3 regions of the Hymenobacter cellulosilyticus genome follow, and region 2 is predicted to be linked to each of the others. Evidence: riboswitches for the same ligand, from Rfam matches in the RefSeq annotation. Region 2 holds a riboswitch; each other region holds the start of a gene.

Region 1 (2,256 bases), 2.5 Mb from region 2:
ATGGCCGGTTTGCGGGCGTGGCCCCGGCCGGCGACGCCTGGCTGCGGGCCGTGCAAACCGGCGTGGCCCAGCGCAACCCCTACCAGCCCGAACCCGGCAAGCTCGACCTGTGGGGCGAAGACAACTACCACCCCGGCACGGCCGGGGCCTACCTGAGTGCCTGCGTATTGTTCGGCGAAATCACCGACTATGACCCGCGCCGCCTCGGTTCTCGGGAAGAGGCCGCCGCCGCGCTGGGCCTATTGCCCGAACAGGCCGTGGCTCTGCAGCGCGTGGCGGCCGAGCAAGTGCTGGCAGCTAGGCCCAGGGCTTTTTCTGTGGCGCACGGCCCGCGCAAAGCCCGCAAGAACAAAGTGAAGGTGAAAGCCAAAACCGACGCCTAGCGGCTGAAAGCCACTCATTGACGTTATCCGGCAAAGCCCCGCGGAACCTCTGCGGGGCTTTGCTGTTTATAGGCTACTCTGCGCTAAGAAGGCAGGAAAATCGGGGCCCGGCCGGGGTATTGTAACTGTGCCGTGCATCGCCTTACCTTTGCAGAGTCAATTCTTTCTGACCAAAGGATTGTTTTTATACAGAGGCGTGGAGAGACAGGCTCGACGATACGCCGGCAACCCCCAGTGATGAGCTGGAACGGTGCCAAGTCCTGACCATATAAAAACAAGTTGCCGTGGACACTGCCAACAACTTTTCTGCCTTCTCCGCTGCTTTCGTAGCCCAGCCCCAGTCTGCTCCTGCCGCAGTCTGTTGTTGGCCTCTGGCCGGCGCTGGCTGTTGTTGCTAGTCACGCCCACTTCTCCCCTGCCGGCTGACCAGCCAGTTTCCGCTGTGTTGGTTTTGCTTTGCCGCCCTGGCTTGTAGCCTGCTGCGTCCCCTGCCTTGCTTGGCTTTAACCAAACAGCTCCCGCTGCGTTGCGGCGCGTCTGTCGGGTTGGCCTGTGGGGTTTTCGGCGCTAAGCGTCTTTAGAGCGGCTAAGCTGTCGGCGGCTGTTACCCGTCTGCCGCGCTACTGCGGCCGGGCCCTTCCCTTGTCACACTTCTTTTTCTATTACAACCCCATGGCCCAGCCCCAAAAGCCGATTGGCATTTATTACGAGCACCCCGAATGGTTTAAGCCCCTGTTTGCCGAGCTTGACCGCCGGGGCCTGCCCTACGAGAAAATTGACGCGGCCCACCACCTCTTTGACCCGGCCGAACAGGAGAGCCGCTACTCCCTGGTTGTGAACCGGATGAGCTCTTCCGCCTACCTGCGCGGCCACGGCCAGGGCATCTTCCACACGGCCGGTTTTGCCACTCACCTGGAGCGTATCGGCACCCGTATTATCAACGGCTCGGCCGCTACGGCCATCGAAACCAACAAGGCCCGCCAGCTTTCCTTGTTTGCCTCGCTGGGCTTGAAATATCCGAAGTCCTTCGTGGTCAACCACGCCTCCCGCATTGCCGACGCCGCCCAGCAACTGCAGTTCCCCATTGTGGTGAAAGTCAACATTGGCGGCAGTGGCGCGGGCATTATCCGCTTCGACACGATTGAAGGTATTCACGCTGCCGTCGAAGCCAACCAGATTGATCTGGGCATCGACCAGACGGCCCTGGTGCAGGAGTACGTGACGCCCCGCGGTGGTAACATTCACCGCGTGGAAACCCTCGACGGCAAGTTTCTCTACGCCATGAAGGTGTTTACGACCGGGGAAAGCTTCAACCTGTGCCCGGCCGAAATCTGCCAGATTCCCGAGGAGCAGTCGGCTGAGTTCTGCCTGACCGAAGCACCCAAAAAGGGCATTCAGGTGGAAGCCTTTACGCCCCCAGCGGAGGTAATCGAAGCCGTGGAGCGCATCGTGGCCGCCGCCAAAATCGACGTGGGCGGCATCGAGTACCTGATTGACGACCGGACCGGCGACGTGCTTTTCTACGACATCAACGCCCTGTCCAACTTCGTGGCCGATGCCGTGAACGTGGTCGGCTTCGACCCCTACGCCCGCTTTGTGGACTACCTGGAAACCCAGATCGGGACGACTGCCGCTGCCCAGCCCGTTGCCAAGACTACTGTTTCAAACGCTCAACAGCCGGTTGCGGCTTCTATTCACTAAGTCATGCGGTACGGATATTGGATGCCCGTTTTTGGCGGGTGGCTGCGCAACGTCGAAGACGAGAACATGCGCGCCGACTGGGACTACGTCAAGACGTTGGCCCAGCGCAGTGAGGATTTGGGCTACGACCTGTCGCTCATTGCCGAGCTGAACCTGAACGACATCAAGGGTG
Region 2 (2,256 bases):
AGGCGAAAGGAAGTGGGGAGAGTTTTCATGGTGGAAAAGGGTTTGGAGAAGGGATTAAAACGACAGCGCCGGCTCGCCAAATAGCGGCTAGCGTTGCGGTTCTTACGGGGCAAAATCCAAAGAGTTAGGGCCGGCAGCGTTGGGCTTGGCGGGCCACAACCAATTTACCCTGAGGGCGTACTAAGCCCTGATACCGTGGCCGTCAGGCACATGCGGTAGCGTCTACTCCCCTCACCTTAACCGACACATAACCATGGGACTGTTCGATTTCCTCAGCAATAAAGGCGAAGAAAAACCGGTTCAGCCAGCGGCCAAGCCCGCCGCCGGAGCCACCGATTTTTTCGGAAATAATAACGCCGCTGCGGCCCCCGCAGCGCAACCTACCGCCGCAAAAGGCGACTCTTATACTGTGGTAAGCGGCGATTCGCTCTCGAAGATTGCCAAGCACCACTACGGTGACGCCTCCAAGTGGCACCAGATTTACGAAGCAAATAAAGCCATTATTGGCGCTAACCCCGACCATATCGAAGTGGGTCAGCAGCTAACGTTACCTACCCTTTAGGTCCTTTTTTGCAGAAAAAGGTTGGAAACGCCGTCCGAGCTTCGGGCGGCGTTTTTTTCGTCCATTTTCTGGAAAAAATAAAAAACTTTCCCCGGAATTTGGTCTTTTCAATTCCAGGTGTACATTTGCAGTCACCAACCCGGTACTCTCCCAGAACGATGGGACAGTTTGAAAGAATTTATACAGAAGCGGCGAGAGAACAGGCTCCCTGACCCGCTGGCAACCTTCATCTGATGAAAGGTGCCAATTCCTGCCCGCATGGCGTAAGGCCTGCGGGAGCTATAAGTCGAGTACCATGGAAAACAACCCTGCTTCCGCTTTCTTTACCCCGTCCGCGTCAGCCGCCTCCGTGCCGGCTGCTTCGCCGATGGGTTTGCGCATTTCTGCCCCTGGGTTTTCGGCCCGGCTGGCCGAACGAATGCGAATGTGCTGTTGGACCACGTGTTGTTGCTGTTGCTAGCCCCTGAGCGCCTAGCTTCTCCCCTCCCCTCCTTTTTTAGGCTTCCCCACCGCTTGCGGCCCTTGCGGGCCCGCTTCGTCGCAGGGTTTGGCCTGGCTCCGTTGCAGCCTTTTGCGGGCTCCGGATGTATTCCTGGTTGCCGTCGCCATGACCTCAACCAGCTGACAATCTGAAACTTCATTCCAAAGACTTTCTAACTCAGCCTTATCATGTCCACGCAAGCCCTGCAATTCGAGACCCTGCAACTCCACGCCGGCCAGCAGCCCGACCCGTAACCGGAGCCCGCGCCGTGCCGCTCTACCAAACGACTTCGTACGTGTTCAAAAACGCTGAGCACGGGGCCAACCTGTTTGCCCTGAAGGAGTTTGGCAACATCTACACCCGGCTGATGAACCCCACCACCGACGTGTTTGAGCAGCGCGTAGCAGCTTTGGAAGGCGGCGTGGCAGCTTTGGCTACGGGCTCGGGCAGGCTGCCCAGTTTATTGCCCTAAACAACATTCTGCAGGCCGGCGACAATTTCGTGAGCAGCTCCCACCTGTATGGTGGTACTTATAACCAGTTTAAAGTGGCCTTCAAGCGCCTGGGCATCGAAGTGCGCTTTGCCGACGGCGACAACCCAGCCTCGTTTGAAGACCTGATTGACGAGAAGACTAAGGCTATCTACCTCGAAACCATCGGTAACCCCAGCTTCAGTGTACCGGACTTTGAGCGAATTGCTGCCATTGCCGAAAAGCACGATTTGCCGCTGGTAGTGGACAATACGTTTGGGGCGGGTGGCTACCTGTTTCGCCCCCTGGAGCACGGCGCCCACATCGTGGTTGAGTCGGCCACGAAGTGGATTGGCGGGCACGGCACCAGCATCGGCGGCGTGATTGTGGACGGTGGCAAGTATGACTTCGGCAACGGCAAGTTTCCGCAGTTTACGGAGCCATCCGAAGGATACCACGGCCTCATTTTCAATGACGTATTCGGCAAGAACGGACCGTTTGGCAACATCGCCTTTATCATCCGGGCCCGGGTAGAAGGCCTGCGCGACTTTGGCCCGGCCATCAGCCCCTTCAACTCCTGGCAGCTGCTCATCGGCCTCGAAACCCTGAGTTTGAGGGTAGACCGCACCGTGGAAAACGCCCTGCGCATTGCCACCTGGCTCGAGCAGCACCCACAGGTAGAGAGTGTAAATTATCCGGGGTTGAAAAGCAGCCCTTACCATGCTTTGGCCCAGAAATACCTCA
Region 3 (2,256 bases), 520 kb from region 2:
GACAATGCCGTCCTTAAGGTAGTTTTCCACCACGGCCGCAAATTCCTGGGCCGACTCGTCGTAGCCGCCGAAGGCATTGGGCAGGCCCGCGTTGGGGTAGGCCGAGATATGCACGTCGGCAATGCGGCTCAGCTCTTTCACGTACACCTGCAGCTGGTCGGCGCCCAGGGCGCAGTTCAGGCCCACGCTCAGCAAGGGCAAGTGGCTGATAGAGTTCCAGAAAGCCTCCACCGTCTGGCCCGACAGCGTCCGGCCCGAAGCGTCGGTGATGGTGCCCGAAATCATGACGGGCACGACCTTGCCGCCCTCGTCGAAGAACTTCTGCACCGCATACAGGGCCGCTTTGGCGTTGAGCGTGTCGAAGATGGTTTCAATCAGCAGCGTATCGGAGCCGCCTTCCACCAGCCCGCGCACCTGCTCCAAGTAGGCAGTAGCCAGCTCGTCGAAGGTTACGGCGCGGAAACCGGGCCGGTTCACGTCGGGCGACAACGAAGCCGTGCGGTTGGTGGGCCCAATGGCGCCGGCCACGAAGCGGGGCTTGTCGGGGTTCTGCGCCGTAAATTCGTCGGCTACTTCCTTGGCTATGCGCGCCGACTCGAAGTTGAGCTCATACACGATATGCTCCAGCCCGTAGTCGGCCTGGGCAATGGTGGTGCCGCTGAACGTGTTGGTTTCCACCATGTCGGCCCCGGCGGCGAAGTAGTCGGCGTGAATACCCCGGATGATGTCGGGACGGGTCAGGCTAAGCAAGTCATTGTTGCCGCGCAGAGGCTTGGGGTGGTCCGCAAAGCGGGTCCCGCGGAAGTCGGCCTCGTCCAGCGTGTGGCGCTGAATCATGGTGCCCATGGCGCCATCGAGCACGAGGATGCGCTGCTGCAGAATGTCGTAAAGCGGGGAATCGGGGCGAGACGTCGTCGGTTGCATATCGGCTCTTCTAAGGAAACTAGCGGCGAAAAAGTGCCTATCCAGAAAGAGCCGCGTGGGGGCGCGTCCTGCACTTATCTTCTCCCGGAGCCGGAGCTACGGAATGGGAGTTGGCACCTTGTTTTATTTCAGGTTGCCAAGACGTCGTCGGGCCCAGTCCCTCGGTCTTTCTGGATAAGTAACAAAGCGAAGATAAGGCAGGAAATTCCGGAATCCAATTTTACCCGGCCCTCCAGCGTTGCCTAAGAGCCTTACCTGCCTTTATTGGGGTCATAATCCTGCTTTATCTACCGTTGCTATGCGTCTACCTCTACTGAGCCGAGTTTTCGCTGCCCTTCTACTGCTGCTGCCCGGCCGGGCCCTGCCTGCCCAGACTCCAGCCCGCCCCACCGAGCACGGCCTGCGCGGGCAGTATTACGAGGGCAAGAACTTCGAAAAGCTGGTACTGACCCGCACCGATGCTGCCATTGACTTCGACTGGAGCCGGCGGCAAAACGGCCCCGGCCAGCCCGTCAGATACGCTGTGTCGCCCGGCCCGGGCGTGCCCGGAACGTGGTTTTCGGTGCGCTGGACGGGCTTTTTGTATGCCCCCAAAACGGGCGTGTACACGTTTCAAATGGCTACCGACGACGGTATGCGCGTCTGGATTGGGGGCCGGCCGCTATTAAACTCCTGGGCCGACCAGCCCACCAAGCGCGACAGTGCCACTATGAAGCTTACGGCCGGCCGCTACTACTCCGTGCGGGTCGAGTATTACCAGGTAGAGCGCGTCACAAAGGCCTTGCTGGCCTGGCGGCTGCCGGGCTCTACGGCGGAGCCGAAGCCGATTCCAACCAGCAACTTGTACCTGACCCTGCCCGTTACGGCCCAGCCTTTTGTAACCCCGAAAGCAGCGGCAGCCGGTGGTACCATTCATATTGTATCGGCCCCGCCGGGCAAAAAAGCTGCTCCGACAACCTCTACGGCCGTTAAGCCCAGCCGGGGCGTGACCGTGGCCGGCAAGGTGCCCGGTGGCATCGGGCTGCAGGCTACCTACTATGCCGGCTCGGTGCGGGGCGCGGCGGTGCATAGTCGGGTGGAGCCGGTGGTAAACGTGACCTGGCGCGGCGCAGCCCCCGCCCCCGGCGCACCCGGCGCGGGCTTCTCGGTGCGCTGGACGGGCTATGTCTACGCCCCCGAATCAGGAATCTACGTGCTGCATACCGAGTGGGACGACGCTACCGACGTGCGCTTTGCCGGCGACGACGTGCTAACCATGGAAAAGTACGAGCCGGAATACTTCGGCTCCCGCAAGCCCCCGATTCCGGTGGACATGGTCTACCAGTTGGAGGC

Evidence for each region. Region 2 has a riboswitch for S-adenosylmethionine ahead of MUN79_RS01030 (O-acetylhomoserine aminocarboxypropyltransferase/cysteine synthase family protein). Riboswitches for the same ligand answer to the same signal wherever they lie in the genome.
Region 1: linked by a shared signal. The riboswitch ahead of MUN79_RS13090 (ATP-grasp domain-containing protein) and the one ahead of MUN79_RS01030 (O-acetylhomoserine aminocarboxypropyltransferase/cysteine synthase family protein) in region 2 are both predicted to bind S-adenosylmethionine.
Region 3: linked by a shared signal. The riboswitch ahead of metH (methionine synthase) and the one ahead of MUN79_RS01030 (O-acetylhomoserine aminocarboxypropyltransferase/cysteine synthase family protein) in region 2 are both predicted to bind S-adenosylmethionine.

The regions. Positions count from the first base shown of each region.
Region 1 covers NZ_CP095046.1:2,673,181-2,675,436, reverse strand. The annotation lists gene MUN79_RS13095 (hypothetical protein) at 1-383, shown strand, start outside; SAM riboswitch class I at 565-658, shown strand; gene MUN79_RS13090 (ATP-grasp domain-containing protein) at 1,026-2,084, shown strand; gene MUN79_RS13085 (LLM class flavin-dependent oxidoreductase) at 2,088-2,256, shown strand, end outside.
Region 2 covers NZ_CP095046.1:201,248-203,503, forward strand. The annotation lists gene MUN79_RS01020 (hypothetical protein) at 1-29, opposite strand, end outside; gene MUN79_RS01025 (LysM peptidoglycan-binding domain-containing protein) at 254-562, shown strand; SAM riboswitch class I at 738-850, shown strand; partial or broken gene MUN79_RS01030 (O-acetylhomoserine aminocarboxypropyltransferase/cysteine synthase family protein) at 1,232-2,256, shown strand, end outside.
Region 3 covers NZ_CP095046.1:725,307-727,562, reverse strand. The annotation lists partial or broken gene metH (methionine synthase) at 1-924, opposite strand, end outside; SAM riboswitch class I at 996-1,105, opposite strand; gene MUN79_RS03665 (PA14 domain-containing protein) at 1,223-2,256, shown strand, end outside.